DNA from 2 places in the Methylobacterium organophilum genome. Region 1 is predicted to be linked to the other one. Evidence: riboswitches for the same ligand, from Rfam matches in the RefSeq annotation. Region 1 holds a riboswitch; the other holds the start of a gene.
The links. Region 1 has a riboswitch for cobalamin ahead of MMB17_RS11175 (CbtB domain-containing protein). Riboswitches for the same ligand answer to the same signal wherever they lie in the genome.

Region 1 (7,206 bases):
CTCGCCCAGGGCGTGCCACTCGACCTGGGCGCCGAAGGCCTTGAGCGCGTGCTTCTCGCCGGTGTCCCAGGCACCCTTCACGAACTGCACCACGCCGACGCGCCAGCCGCGCCCGAGTGCCCGCAGCAGCAGCCCGAGGGCCGCCGTGGTCTTGCCCTTGCCGGGGCCGGTATGGACGATGAGGAGACCCTTCTCGATGGTCTTCGAGGCGACTTCGGCGTCCTGGACCGCCTTGCGCTTGGCCATCTTCTCGCGGTGGCGGTCGTCATCGTCGCTCATGCGGGGTTCTCCGCGGAGGGTTTAACGGTCAGGGGGAGCCCGGCCACCATCAGCACGACGCGGTCGGCGGAGGCGGCGAGGCGCTGGTGCAGGCGCCCCGCCTCGTCGCGGAAGCGCCGGGCCAGGGCATTCTCGGGCACGATGCCGAGGCCGACCTCGTTGCCGACCAGCACCAGCGGCCCCGGCGCGGCGGCGCAGGCCTGCACGAGGGCGGCCGAGGCCGCGGCGAGATCGGCCTCCGCCAGCATCAAATTGGTGAGCCAGAGCGTGAGACAATCGACCAGAACCGGCCCCGTCGCGGCGGCCACCGCCTCGGGCAGCGCCATCGGCACGTCCCGGGTGATCCAATCGCCGGAGCGCCGCTCCCGGTGGAGGGCGATGCGGGCGCGCATCTCGTCGTCCCAGGCCTCCGCGGTGGCGAGATAGAGCCAGGGACCGGGGCAGGATTCGATCAGCCGCTCGGCATAGGCGCTCTTGCCCGAGCGCGCGCCGCCGAGCACCAGGGTCATTCCGGAAAGGGGCGTCCGATCATCCGCCATCCGGTCTCTCCACGAATCCATTCCGCCCCGGCCTATGGCACAGGGCCGGAGATCGCGCGAGCGAAGCCATCCGATCGCCTACCAGCCGGCGTTCCCGCGCATGCGCTCGGCGAGGAAGTCCACGAGCACGCGCACGCGGGCGGGCATGGCCGCGCCGCCCACGAACACGGCGTGGATCGCCTCGCGGTCCCCGGGGTTGAAGGGGGCGAGGAGCGGCACGAGCCGGCCCGCCGCCAGCTCCTCGGTGATGTGGAAGTTGCCCACCCGCGTGATGCCGACGCCCGCGAGTGCGAGCTGCACCAGCGTCTCGCCGTTGTTCGCCCGCATGCTGCCCTGCACGGCGAGGAGATGGTCCTGGCCGCCCACGCGGAAGGGCCAGCCGGGCTCGATGCGGCGGAAGCTGAAATCGAGGCAGTTATGGGCGGCAAGGTCCGCCGGCACCTGCGGCGTGCCGGCGCGGGCGAGATAGGCGGGCGAAGCGACCACCGTGCGCCCGGTATCGCCCAGGCGCCGCGCGGTGAGCGGGCTGTCGGCCAGGGGCCCGAAGCGGATCGCCACGTCCGCCCGGCCTCCCAGAACATCGGCGAGTTCGTCGGACAGGTCGATCTCGACCACGATCTCGGGATGCAGGGCGGCGAAGTCGGCGAGCAGCGGCACCACCACGAGCCGGCCATGTGCGGTCGCGGTGCTCACCCGGACCCGCCCCCGCGGGCGGCCCTGGTCGGCGAGCGCCCGCTCGGTCTCGTCGAGATCGGCCAGGATGCGCCGAGCTGCCCGTCCATAGGCTTCGCCCTCGGCGGTCAGGCGCAGACTGCGCGTGGTCCGCACGATCAGCCGCACGCCGAGCCGGGATTCCAGGCGGCTGACGATCCGGCTGACGGCGGACGGCGTCAGGCCGAGCCGGCGCGCGGCGCCCGCCAGGCTGCCGGCCGCGATCACGGCCAGGAAAGCGCTCATCTCGCCGGTTCGATCGATGCCGTCCCGCCTCATTCGTGATCCTTGCGCACGGATCTCGGTCCGCGAGCCCGGCTACCGCCCTCGTCGCCGATCCGCCACGTGCTGTCACGGAACGACGAGGATATCCACGATGAAAACCAATCCCGCCCTGCTCGCACTGGCCATGGGCGCCTTCGGCATCGGCGTGACCGAGTTCACCCCGATGGGGATGCTGCCCCTGATGGCGACCGATCTCGGCGTCTCGATTCCGGCGGCGGGCCTCGTGGTCAGCGCCTACGCCCTCGGCGTGTTGGTCGGGGCGCCGCTCGTGACCCTCGCGGCCGCACGCGTGCCGCGCCGGCGCTTGCTGATCGGTCTGATGGCGATCTTCACCCTCGGCAACGCCATGGCGGCGCTAGCGGACAGCTATGCGACGCTGGTCGCCGCCCGGCTCGTCACCTCGCTCAACCACGGCGCCTTTTTCGGGGTGGGCGCGGTGGTGGCAGCACGGCTCGTGCCGCCGGAGCGGAGAGCCGCGGCCGTGGCGGCGATGTTCTCGGGGCTCACCCTCGCCACCATCGGCGGCGTGCCGCTCGCGGCCTGGATCGGCGAGGTGCTCGGCTGGCGCACGGCGTTCTGGGGCATCGCGGGGGTCGGCGTCCTCGCCATGCTCGCGCTGGCCGCCGCCCTGCCGGACCTGAGGGCCGAGGCCGGCGCCGACATGCGGGCGGAGCTACGTGTGCTCGTCCGCGGCCCGGTGCTCGCCGCCCTCGGGCTGACGGTCGTCGGCGCCAGCGCGATGTTCACGGTCTTCACCTACATCGTGCCGATCCTGCGGGTCGAGACGGAAGCCTCCGTCGGCTTCGTCACGGCGATGCTGGTGCTCTACGGCGCCGGGCTCGCGGCCGGGAACTGGCTCGGAGGCCGCCTCGCCGACCGCTCGGTGGACGGCACCATCGCGGCCGCGCTGGCCGGACTGGTGGTCCTCCTCCTGCTCCTCGCCGCGACGTTGCGCTGGGAGGCTGCCGTCGCGATCCTGATCGTTCTGTGGGGCGTGGCGAGCTTCGCGCTGGTGCCGCCGCTCCAGATGCGCGTGATGAACGAGGCGCAGGAGGCCCCCAACCTCGCCTCGGCGATGAATATCGGCGCCTTCAACTTCGGCAACGCGATCGGGGCGGCGGCGGGCGGCGCCGTGATCGACGCCGGGCTCGGCTACCCCGCTGTCCCCCTCGCGGGCGCCGCGATGGCGGGTGCCGGCCTTCTCATGCTCGCGGCGCTCCGCCGGAACCGCCCCCGCCTCCCGGTTTCGGCCACCTGCTGAGCACAGGGCTAGGACCATGGCCGCGATTGTCCCGAAGGCGGCCATCCGCTCCGATTGCAAGTCCAGATCCGAGCCGCTAGGGTCCGCAGCGACGGTGCCTCGGCGACGAGGTGAAAAGGGAACGCGGGCCGGGGCCTCAGCCTCGAAGCCGCGGCTGCCCCCGCAACTGTGAGCGGTACACGTGCCCGCCATCGGCCACTGGAGCGATCCGGGAAGGCGGTGGGCATATCATACGCCGCGAGCCAGGAGACCTGCCGTCACCCGCTATCTCTCAACGCCGCCGGCGGGGCGGCCGGAGCCTGACCATGACGACCACGACGCTTTCCACCGCGACCACCGTCACCGAGGGCGCCCGCGCCGTCGTGATCGCGGCCTTCCTCGGCCTCGGCCTCGTCTTCCTGGCGGGTTTTGCCCCGGCCTCGGCGCTGCACAACGCGGCGCACGACTTCCGGCACGCGCAGAACTTCCCCTGCCACTGATCGCCTGATCCCCCAGGCGCCCTTTCCATGATTATCCGGTTGCTGTCGGCGGCGCTCGTCGCCGGCTTCCTCGCGGCTGTCGCTGCCACGGGGCTGCAGCTCGCCCTCACCTCGCCGCTCATCGTGGCGGCGGAGGCCTATGAAGGCCAGAGCGCCGCCCTGTCCGCGCCGAAGAGCCTCGTCGTGCTCGCCCATTCCCACGGGAACGGCGCGGAAGGCCACGACCCTTCCGATCCGGGTCATGCCGGCCACGACCACGGCGGGGGCGAGTGGCAGCCCGGCGAGGGCCTGCCGCGCATGGCCTTCACCGGCCTCGCCACCCTGATCGGCGGCGTCGGCTACGCTCTGCTGCTCGGCGCGGTGATGCTTGCCCTGCGCCTGCCGCCGGGTCCGGAGACCGGGCTGAAGCTCGGCCTTGCCGGCTTCGCTGCGGTGGCGCTGGCCCCCGCCGTGGGCCTGCCGCCGGAGCTGCCCGGCATGGGGGCGGCCGCCCTCGAGCTACGGCAGGCCTGGTGGCTGATGACGGTGATCGCGACGGGCCTCGGCCTCTACCTGATCCTGGTGCGCCGGGTGCCAATCACCATCCTCGGCGGCCTCGTCCTGATCGTCGGCCCGCACCTCGCCGGGGCGCCGCATGTCGAGGAGGCGGCCTCGAAGCTGCCGGCGGGCTATGCGGCGCAGTTCGCGGCGCGCTCGCTGGCCATCGCCTTCGTGTTCTGGGCGCTGATCGGCCTCGGCTTCGGCTGGGCCTGGCACGCCTTCGGACGCGAGAAGGCAACAGCCCGTGCCTGATCCCGACCATCCGAATGCGGTGGTGCTGCATGTCTGCACCACCTGCAAGGTGGCGGGACAGGGCGGCGACAAGCCGGCGGGCAGCCGCCTGCTGGACGCGCTCCAGACGGAGCTCGACCGCGCGCCCGTGCCGGGGTTGACCGTCGAGGGCGTGCCCTGTCTCTCGGTCTGCAAGCGGCCCTGCACCGTCGCCGTCGCCTCGGCGGGCCGCTGGAGCTACGTCTACGGGGATCTCGACGCCGAGGCTTCCGCCCGCACCATCCTCGACGGGCTCGCCGCCTATGCCGCCACGCCGGACGGGATCGTGGCCTGGCGCGAGCGGCCGGTCGAATTCCGCCGGGGCGTGATCGCCCGCATCCCGCCGCTGCCCGCGGCCCGCACGGACGACATCTGAGAGCGCGCCATGAGCATCGTCGAGAAGATCCCCTGCACCATCGTCACCGGCTTCCTCGGGGCCGGCAAGACGACCCTGGTGCGTCATGTGGTGGAGAACGCGAAGGGCGCGAAGCTCGCCATCATCGTCAACGAGTTCGGCGATATCGGCTTCGACGGCTCCTTCCTCGCCTCCTGCGGCATCGAGGGCTGCGACGAGAATTCGGTGGTCGAACTGCCGAACGGCTGCATCTGCTGCACCGTGGCCGACGATTTCGTGCCCGCCCTGACCAAGCTCCTCGACCGGCCGGAGCCCCCGCAGCACATCCTGATCGAGACCTCCGGCCTCGCCCTGCCCAAGCCCCTGGTCCAGGCCTTCCAGTGGCCGGCGATCCGCTCCCGCGTCACCGTCGACGGGGTCGTCGCCGTGGTGGACGGGCCGGCGGTGGCCTCCGGCCAGTTCGCCGAGGATCCGGACGCGCTCGCCAATCAGCGCGCCGCCGACACGGCGGTCGACCACGACAACCCGCTGGAGGAGGTCTTCGAGGACCAGCTCCTCTGCGCCGACCTCGTGGTCGTCAACAAGGCCGACCTGATCGACGCGGAGGCTCGCGGCAAGGTGCGCGCCGAGATCGAGGGCCACCTGCCCCGCGCCGTGAAGCTCGTCGAGACCGAGCACGGCCGCATCGATCCCCGCGTGCTGCTCGGCCTCGCCGCGGCGGCCGAGGACGATCTCGAGGCCCGCCCCTCCCATCACGGCGAGGGCGAGGACCACGACCACGACGATTTCGAATCGGTGGCGCTCCCCGTCTCCGCGACCGCGACCCCGGACGACCTCGCCGCCCGCGTCGCCAAGGCCGCCGAGACCGAGGGCGTGCTGCGCATCAAGGGCTTCGTGGAGGTGACCGGCAAGCCGATGCGCCTCGTGGTGCAGGGCGTCGGCCGCCGCATCGCCCACCATTACGACCGTCCCTGGAAGAACAGCGAGCCTCGGGACGGGCGCCTCGTGGTGATCGGCCTCAAGGGCTTCGACCGGGCGGCAGTCGCGGCGGCACTGGCGGGCTAGTTCGGCCCCTCGCCTCGCCGGCCCGCCGCGCGCTATGATGGCAGCGGATCCGACATGCTGAACCGCGCCCCCCAACCCATGAGCGTCGAGGCCTTCTTCGCCGGGCAGGAACGTCCAGCGGAGCTCTTCGAACGCGCGGGCGGCGCATCCGGCCAGGGTGCCTGAGCGAGCGCCATGCACCTGATCCGCGTCGATACGGTCTCCCTCGACGAGGGCGAGGCGGCCATCGATCTCGGGCAGACGCCCGGCGATCTCGTCGTCCTGTCCTTCACCGACACCGACCTGTCCGGCCTTGCCGCCGCCCATGCCGCGGAGATTGGCCTGCCGGCCCTGCGGCTCGCCAAGCTCGCGCAGCTGCGCCACCCGATGTCGGTGGACCTCTATGTCGACGGGGTGATCGCACGGGCGAAAGTGGTGCTGATCCGCTGCCTCGGCGGCCTCGACTACTGGCGCTACGGCATCGAGCGCGCCGCCCAGGCCTGCCGGGCCCACGGGGTGAAGCTCGCCGTGCTGCCCGGCGACGAGCGGCCGGACGAGCGGCTCGCAGCCTTCTGCACCCTGCCGCCCGAGACCCTCGCCGCCTTCGACACCTATTTCCGCGCGGGCGGCCACGACAATCTGCGCCAGCTCCTGCGCCGCATGGCCGCCGAGGCCGGGCAGGCGATCGAGGCCGCGCCGCCCAAAGCGCTGCCGCGGGGCTTCGCCTGGTGCCCCGCCTGCGGCGCGATGGAGCTGGAAACCGCGCTTTCCGCCGCGGGGCCCGGGCCCCGCGCGCTCCTTCTCGTCTACCGCTCGGCGGTGCTCGCCGGCGACACCGCCCCCGCTGTTGCCCTGGTCGCCGCCCTGCGCCAACGGGGCATCGGCACGGTGGCGCTCGCCGTCTCGAGCTTGAAGGATCCGGAGGCCGTTACCGCGGTGCGCGCCGCGATCGCCGCCGGGCGGCCGGACGTGATCGTGGCGGCGACCGCCTTCTCGGCGCGGGAGGATGCGGGTTTCGTGCTCGATGCCGCCGATTGTCCGGTGCTGCAGGCCTACACGATCGGCGCCGCGCGCACGGCCTGGCAGGCTTCCGCCCGCGGCATGAACGCCGCCGACCTCGCCATGCAGGTCGCCCTGCCGGAATTCGACGGAAGGCTCTCGGGCTTCCCGATCTCGTTCAAGGAGGAAGCGCCCGCGGTCGAGGGCTTTTCCGAACGCCGGGCCGTGCCCGATCCCGCCGGGATCGACGCCCTCGCCGACCGCGCGGCGGCCTGGATCCGCCTCGCCCGCCTGCCGCGCAGCGCGCGCCGGCTCGCCCTCGTGCTGTCGGACTATCCGGCCCGCGCAGGCCGGGCCGGCTACGCCGTCGGCCTCGACACGCCCGAGAGCGCCCGCGCCATCGCGCAGGACCTCGCCGCAGCGGGCTACGCCGCCGGGCCGCTG
Region 2 (7,206 bases), 1.4 Mb from region 1:
TCCTGCCGGGAATCAACCTCGTCATGGCCCTGGTGGCCGGCGCCCTCGTCGCCCGGTTCGGGACCGTCCGGCTGATCGTGCTCGGCGGCCTGGGCGTCCTCGCCTCGGGAGGCCTGATGGCCGGCGCCTGCGCCGCCGGCGCAGCCGGCCCGGCGGTGTGCGCGACCGTCCTGAACTTCGTCTGCGGTGGGATCCTCGGCGTGCCGGTGTTCAACATGATCTACCGTTGGGCGCAGGGGCCGCGGCCGGCCACCGACTACGCCCTGCTGTTCGGGGCGGCCTTCTTCGCGGCGATGCCCCTGCGGGTGGCCGCACCGGCGCTGGCCGGCTGGGCCGGCTGGCCGGGCTACTTCGCGGCGACGATGCCGCTCTACGCCGCCGCGGTGACGTGGCTGGCCCTCTGCGTAGCGCGCACCCCGCAAGCCGACCGGGCGGAGCCACGATGATCCCGGAGGTCGCCGCGCAGGTCCCCGCCTCGCTCAGCGCCTATCGCGACGGCGTCGCCGCCGGTCCCGGCGGGCCGGAGGCGCGGCCCCTCTCCGCCCTGCGCGACCCGGCCGTGTTCGAGGCGACGCTCTCGGCCTTCGGCGCCCGCTGCGGCGCCTGCGGGAGCCCCGACCGCCGCGCCCTGGTCTCCTACTGGAGCCAGTTCTACCTCGCGACCCTGGCGACCCCGGCCCTGACCGCCCTGATGCGCCTCGGCCGCCCCCTGCCGCTGGCCTTCGACGAGACCAGCCTCGAACTCGATGCGGCCGGCTGCCCCGCCCGCCTCCTCGTGGACCCGAACCGGCTTGGCGACAATCGCACCGCCGCACCCTGCCCGCGGAGCGGCTTGGCGGCCCTCGTCGAGGCGCATCTGCAACCCTTCGTGGCCCTGTGCCAGGCCCAGTGCGGCCTCGCCCCCCGGGTGCTCTGGGGCAACGCCGCGGTGATCTTCGACTACGTGGCACGGGAGCTTGGCGAAACGGACAGCCCCGCTTGCGCCGAGATCGCCGCCTGCCTCGGTTGGTGCGCCGGGCCGGTCTGCCCTAGAAGCCCCCTGGCGCAGGCCTTGCGCCCAGGCGCCTCCGGTTGCCGGCGGCGCACCTGCTGCCTGCGCCACCGCCTGCCGGGCGTTCCCTCCTGCGGGTCGCTCTGCCCCCTCGAACACGCCCAGAAGCCTGATCTGCCCCGATGCTGAAGGCCTTCCTCGCCTATTATCGGCCGCACCGGACGCTGTTCCTGGTCGATTTCGGCTGCGCCGTGCTCTCGGGCCTGCTCGAGCTCGGCTTTCCGCTGGCCGTGAAGGCCTTCGTCGACCACCTGCTGCCGCAGCAGGACTGGGGCCTGATCCTGCTCGCCGCCGCGGGCCTCGCCCTGCTCTACGTGGCCAATGCCGGGCTGATGGTCGTCGTCACCTATTGGGGCCACGTGCTCGGCATCAACATCGAGACCACGATGCGGGCGCGGGCCTTCGACCACCTGCAGAAGCTCTCCTTCCGCTTCTACGACGGCCAGAAGACCGGCCACCTCGTCGCCCGCGTGACGAAGGATCTCGAGGAGATCGGCGAGGTCGCCCATCACGGGCCGGAGGACCTGTTCATCGCGGTGATGACGCTGTTCGGCGCCTTCGGCCTGATGATCTGGGTGCATCCGCCGCTCGCCCTGATGACGGCGGCGATCCTGCCGGTGATCGCCTTCGTGACGCTGCGCTACGGCGGGCGCATGACCCGCAACTGGCAGGCCCAGTACGGCCGCGTCGGCGCCTTCAACGCCCGCATCGAGGAGAATGTGGGCGGCGTGCGCGTGGTGCGCGCCTTCGCCAACGAGGCGCATGAACGCGCCCTCTTCGCCGCCGACAACGCGAAGTACCGCGCCACCAAGCTCGAAGCCTACCGGATCATGGCCGCGAGCCTGTCGATCAACTATCTCGGTATGCGCCTCGTCCAGATCGTCGTGCTGCTCGGCGGCGCCGCCTTCGTGGTGCGGGGCGACCTGACCGCCGGCGGCTTCGTCGGCTTCCTCCTGCTCGTCGGCGTGTTCTACCGGCCGCTCGAGAAGATCGGCGCGGTGGTCGAGACCTACCCGAAGGGCATTGCCGGCTTCCGGCGCTACATGGGCCTGCTCGGCATGGCGCCCGACATCGTCGACCGGCCGGGCGCCACCGCGGCCCCCGCCCTGCGCGGCGACATCCGCTTCGACTCCGTTTCCTTCGGCTACAGCCCGGACCGTCCCGTGCTGCGCGACCTGAGCCTCACCATCGCGGCGGGCGAGACGGTGGCGCTCGTCGGCCCCTCGGGCGCGGGCAAGACCACGCTCTGCTCCCTGATCCCGCGCTTCTACGAGGTGGACGCCGGCCGCATCACGATCGACGGGCACGACATCCGCGCCTACACGCTCGCCTCCCTGCGCGGGCAGATCGGCATCGTGCAGCAGGACGTGTTCCTGTTCGCCGGCACGATCCGCGAGAACATCGCCTATGGCCGGCTCGATGCCGGTGAGGCCGAGATCCTAGAGGCGGCGCGGCGCGCCCGTCTCGGCGACCTGATCGCGGGGCTGCCGGACGGGCTCGACACCGTGGTCGGCGAGCGCGGGGTGAAGCTCTCGGGCGGCCAGAAGCAGCGGCTCGCCATCGCCCGGGTCTTCCTGAAGAACCCGCCGATCTTGATCCTCGACGAGGCGACCTCCGCTCTCGACACCCAGACCGAGCGGGACATCCAGGCGGCGCTGACCGAGCTCGCGGCCGGCCGCACCACCCTCGTCATCGCCCACCGCCTCGCCACGATCCGCCATGCCGACCGCATCGCCGTGGTCACCGAGAGCGGCATCGTCGAGGAAGGTCGGCACGAGGAATTGCTCGCCGCCGGCGGCTACTACCAGAAGCTCCACGCGGCCCAGTTCGCGTCGGATCGGCCGGACACGCCGCGCGCCGCGGCGGAGTAGGGGCGGCAGGAGGCCCCCTCGCCCGGGACAGGGTGGGCGATTGAGGGGGCGGGTGGCACCGCATTGACAGAGCCGCGACGCCAAGCTTAGCCATGGGGCGACGGTTCCCCTTGGGGATCAAAAGGGAACGCGGTGAGGGGTTCGCTCTGAAGCCGCGGCTGCCCCCGCAACTGTGAGCGGCGAGCCTTCCGCCACCATGTCACTGGATGAGCCTCATCCGGGAAGACGGTGAGAGGGCAGCGACCCGCGAGCCAGGAGACCTGCCGTCAGCCGTGGTCACACGCGAAGCGCGTCGGGCGGGGTGTCCTGACGGGTGCTGAAGGCGCCGCCCCTCCCCGGAGGAGGCGGTGACCCGAGGCCTCGTTCGCGGTGACGTGCCACTGCCGTTGCCCGAGGCTGCCGTCCCGTGTCCCGCCCCAGCCTGCTTCTTCTCTCCTGCGCGCTCCTCGCCACCGCGCAGCCTGCCCATGCCGAGGGCTCCCTCGGCGAGACGCGCCTGGACGAGATCGCCGTGGCGGGGGAGGCCGCCGCTTCCGCCGGGGGGGCATCCGGCCCCGCCGCCAGTGCCGGCTTCGTCGGCGGCAGCACGGGTATCGGCGGCGCACTGCCGGTCGTGGAAGCGGCGAGCGCGGGGGTCATCACCGGCGCGCAGCTCAACAGCCGCCCGGTCACCCGGCCCGGCGAGGTGCTGGAATCGGTGCCCGGCCTGATCGTCACGCAGCATTCGGGCGAGGGCAAAGCCAACCAGTTCTTCCTGCGCGGGTTCAACCTCGACCACGGCAGCGACATCGCCATCACCGTCGACGGCATGCCGGTGAACATGCGCACCAACGCCCATGCCCAGGGCTATGCCGACATCAACTTCCTGATCCCCGAGCTCGTCGGCGCGGTGGAATTCCACAAGGGCCCGTATTTCGCCCGCGACGGGGACTTCGCCTCGGCCGGCTCGGTGCGGATCGACTATCTCGACACGGTGGAGAAGAACCTCGCGCTCACCTCGATCGGCTCCTTCGGCTACAAGCGGGCGCTCGCCATCGCCTCGGCGCCCCTGGGCGAGGGCCACCTGCTCGCCGCCGGCGAGGCCCAGGTCTATGACGGGCCCTGGGACGTGCCGGATCGCCTCGCCAAGTTCAACGGCGTGCTGCGCTACAGCCAGGGCACGGCGCTCGACGGCTTCTCCGTGACCGGCATGGCCTATTGGGCCAAGTGGAACGCCACCAACCAGATCCCCGAGCGGGCCGTGGCGGGGGGCATCCTCGGCCGCTACGGCACGCTGAACCCGACCGATGGCGGCGATACCGGCCGGTTCTCGCTCTCGGGACGCTGGAGCGCGACCGACGATACCGGGGTCACCCGGGCGAGCGCCTACGTGATCCGCTACCGGATGAACCTGTTCAACGACTTCACCTATTTCCTGAACGACCCGGTCAACGGCGACCAGTTCCGCCAGCTCGACGACCGGGTGCTCGGCGGCGGCGAGATCGCCCATGTCTTCCAGGGCGACCTGTTCGGCCTGGCGACGGAGACCGAGATCGGCGTGCAGACCCGGACCGACAGCATGCGCGTCGGCCTGTTCAACACCACCAACCGCCAATACCGCTCGACCGTGCTCGACGACCGGGTGCTGGAGGCGAGCGCGGCGTTCTACGTCGAGAACCGGGTGCGCTGGACGGACTGGCTACGCACCAGCCTCGGCTTCCGGGCGGACGGCTACTACGCCGACGTCGTCTCCGACATCGCGGCCAATTCCGGCAAGGCCCGGGACGGCATCGTCAACCCGAAGCTCGGCCTCGTGCTCGGTCCCTTCGCCGACACCGAACTCTACGTGAATTACGGCGGCGGCTTCCATTCCAACGACGTGCGCGGCGTGACCGCGACCGTCGATCCGTCGAGCCCGCTCTTCAACATCCAGCGCTCGCCCTTCCTGGTGCCCTCGACGGGCTACGAGGTCGGCCTGCGCAACCGCTCGATCGCGGGACTGGAAAGCTCCGTCGCCCTGTTCCGGCTCGATTTCGCCTCCGAGAACCTATTCCAGGGCGATACCGGCACCACCGAGCCGAGCCGTCCGACCCGGCGCTTCGGCGTCGAATGGACCAACCGCTACGCGCTCACCCCGTGGCTGCGGCTCGAAGGCGACCTCACGGTCACCAATGCCCGGTTCTCGGATGTCGACCCGGCCGGCAACCGGGTGCCAGAGGCGCCCACCACCATCGCCTCAGCCGGGGTGACCTTCGGGGAAGGCACCGGCTGGTTCGGGACCCTGCGCTTCCGCTATTTCGGGCCGCGCCCGCTCATCGAGGACAATTCGGTGCGCTCGAAGCCGACCGCGCTGCTCAACGGCCGCATCGGCTACAATTTCGAGAACGGCGTCAGCCTCGCCCTCGACGTGCTGAACCTGACCAACGCCAAAGCCGACCAGATCACCTATTTCTACGAATCCCGCCTGCCCGGCGAGCCGGCGGACGGCATCGCCGACCGCCATTTCCATCCCGTCGAGCCCACCGCCGTGCGGCTGACCCTCGCGGGGCGGTTCTGAGGCAAAGCAGCGGGCGACCCGGCGCGTGCCGGGCCGCCTCGTGACGGATCTCCCGCCCGGCCTCACTCGCCGGACGGGAGGGGAGCCAAGCCCGAGGACGCCTCAGCGGCCGTCCGGGCCGCCGCTGGTCAGGCCGGCGGCGATGGAGCGCGGGCCCAGGATCGCCTTGGCCGCGTCGCCCACGGCCTCGACCGCCTCGTCCATGCCGTCGAAGCAGACGATCCGGCAGGGGCAAGCCTCGAGACCGTCGTAGCGCCAGGGGAAGGCGCCGATGATCGAGCGCTTGTTCAGCATCAGCTCGATGTCGCCGCCGACGTTCTCGGCGTGAATCAGGCCCTCCTGGAAGGCGTAGGCGTGGAAGGGGAAGATCTCCTCCGTCACGGCGCGGCCGGAGCGCTTATGGGTGTAGCTGTAGTCGCCGAAGAACTGATCGCAGGTCATGCCGACCTTCTGCTCGAAGCGCTTGGCGAGGTCGGGGCGCATGTGGCGGATCGAGGTGTTCATGGCGTGGTCGCCCGAACCGCAATCGATGCCGAACCACTTGATCTTCTTCTTGAGCATCCATTCCAGGAGCTCGATCTTGCCGCCCGGATGCATGCAGAAGTAGCGCACGAGATCCTGCTGAGGCTTGCCCTCCCAGTACCGGTGCCAGCCGGTATGCAGGATCAGGATATCGCCCTCGCGCACCTCCACCGGAGCGCTCTCGATCATCTCGGGCGTGATCACCGCCCAGTCGTCCATGTGCTGGGACACATCGACGACGGCGCCGGGCCCGACCAGGAAGTCGAGGGGATAGGAGGCCATGTCGCCCATGCCGTCGGTGCCGTGCATGGCGCCGTCGATATGCGTGCCGACATGAAGGGCGGTGTCGATGCGCTGCGCGACGATCTGCTTCGTCTGCAGGTTCTGCGCGTAGTACATCTTGTTGCCGGCATACCCGACCCAGCCGGGGGTGTGCACGTTCATCAGATGCGAGAGGTCGACGATCTTCACGGGTCTCGGTCTCCTTCGGTATTCGAGATCATGGGACGGCGCGGCTCCGCCCTGCGGGCACCCGGAGGCGCCACGATGGATCGACGGCGGAGCGGAGGATGTCGCGGGGGCGGCTCAGCTGTTCTCGTTGGCCTGCGTCCGCCGGAACAGAGATCGGAACCATCCCTTGAGGACGGCCAGGGCGAGGGAAAGCGCGCTCACCGGCCGCCCCGGCGCGGCGATGGGGGCCGACGCAGTGGCGGGCGCAGGTGCCGCTGAGGGCGCACTGCCTTCGGCCACGGCGGGTGCGGCGGGCACGAGCTGCGCCTCCGCGTTCTGCACGAAGCTCTGGACGAGAACCGCGGCGACCTCGTTGAGGAGGCTGGTGCGGCCGAACTGGGCGATCGGGCCGGAGAGCTGGACGTCGGCATCGACCGTGACCTTGGTGGAATCGCCGGCGGCCTCGCAGGTGCAGGCCATGGTCATCTTGCCCCGGCTGGCGCCCTTGCGGTCGACGCCCTTGCCGACCGCCGTCACCGCATGGGCGGCCTCGTCGTAGGTGACCTCGGCCTCGCCCTCGAAGCTGGTCTGGAACGGGCCGACCTTGGTGGTCACCCGGCCCGAATGCCGGCCATCCTCCTTGACGCCGAGATAATCCGCCCCCGGCACGCAGGCCGCGACACGGGGAATGTCGTGGAAGAACTCCCACACCACCGGCAGCGGCCGGCCGACGGTGAACACCTGCGTGATCTTCACGATGCTTCTCCTGAATGTCT

Region 2: linked by a shared signal. The riboswitch ahead of MMB17_RS04630 (TonB-dependent receptor) and the one ahead of MMB17_RS11175 (CbtB domain-containing protein) in region 1 are both predicted to bind cobalamin.

Annotation. Positions count from the first base shown of each region.
Region 1 covers NZ_CP092848.1:2,418,669-2,425,874, reverse strand. Annotated here, with positions in the region: gene cobO (cob(I)yrinic acid a,c-diamide adenosyltransferase) at 1-279, opposite strand, end outside; gene cobU (bifunctional adenosylcobinamide kinase/adenosylcobinamide-phosphate guanylyltransferase) at 276-788, opposite strand; gene MMB17_RS11185 (LysR family transcriptional regulator) at 897-1,808, opposite strand; gene MMB17_RS11180 (MFS transporter) at 1,906-3,075, shown strand; cobalamin riboswitch at 3,151-3,348, shown strand; gene MMB17_RS11175 (CbtB domain-containing protein) at 3,381-3,554, shown strand; gene MMB17_RS11170 (CbtA family protein) at 3,582-4,346, shown strand; gene MMB17_RS11165 (DUF1636 family protein) at 4,339-4,740, shown strand; gene cobW (cobalamin biosynthesis protein CobW) at 4,750-5,784, shown strand; gene cobN (cobaltochelatase subunit CobN) at 5,959-7,206, shown strand, end outside.
Region 2 covers NZ_CP092848.1:1,006,787-1,013,992, forward strand. Annotated here, with positions in the region: gene MMB17_RS04615 (MFS transporter) at 1-446, shown strand, start outside; gene fhuF (siderophore-iron reductase FhuF) at 443-1,180, shown strand; gene MMB17_RS04625 (ABC transporter ATP-binding protein) at 1,174-2,922, shown strand; cobalamin riboswitch at 3,007-3,204, shown strand; gene MMB17_RS04630 (TonB-dependent receptor) at 3,434-5,458, shown strand; gene MMB17_RS04635 (cyclase family protein) at 5,561-6,451, opposite strand; gene MMB17_RS04640 (SRPBCC family protein) at 6,566-7,186, opposite strand.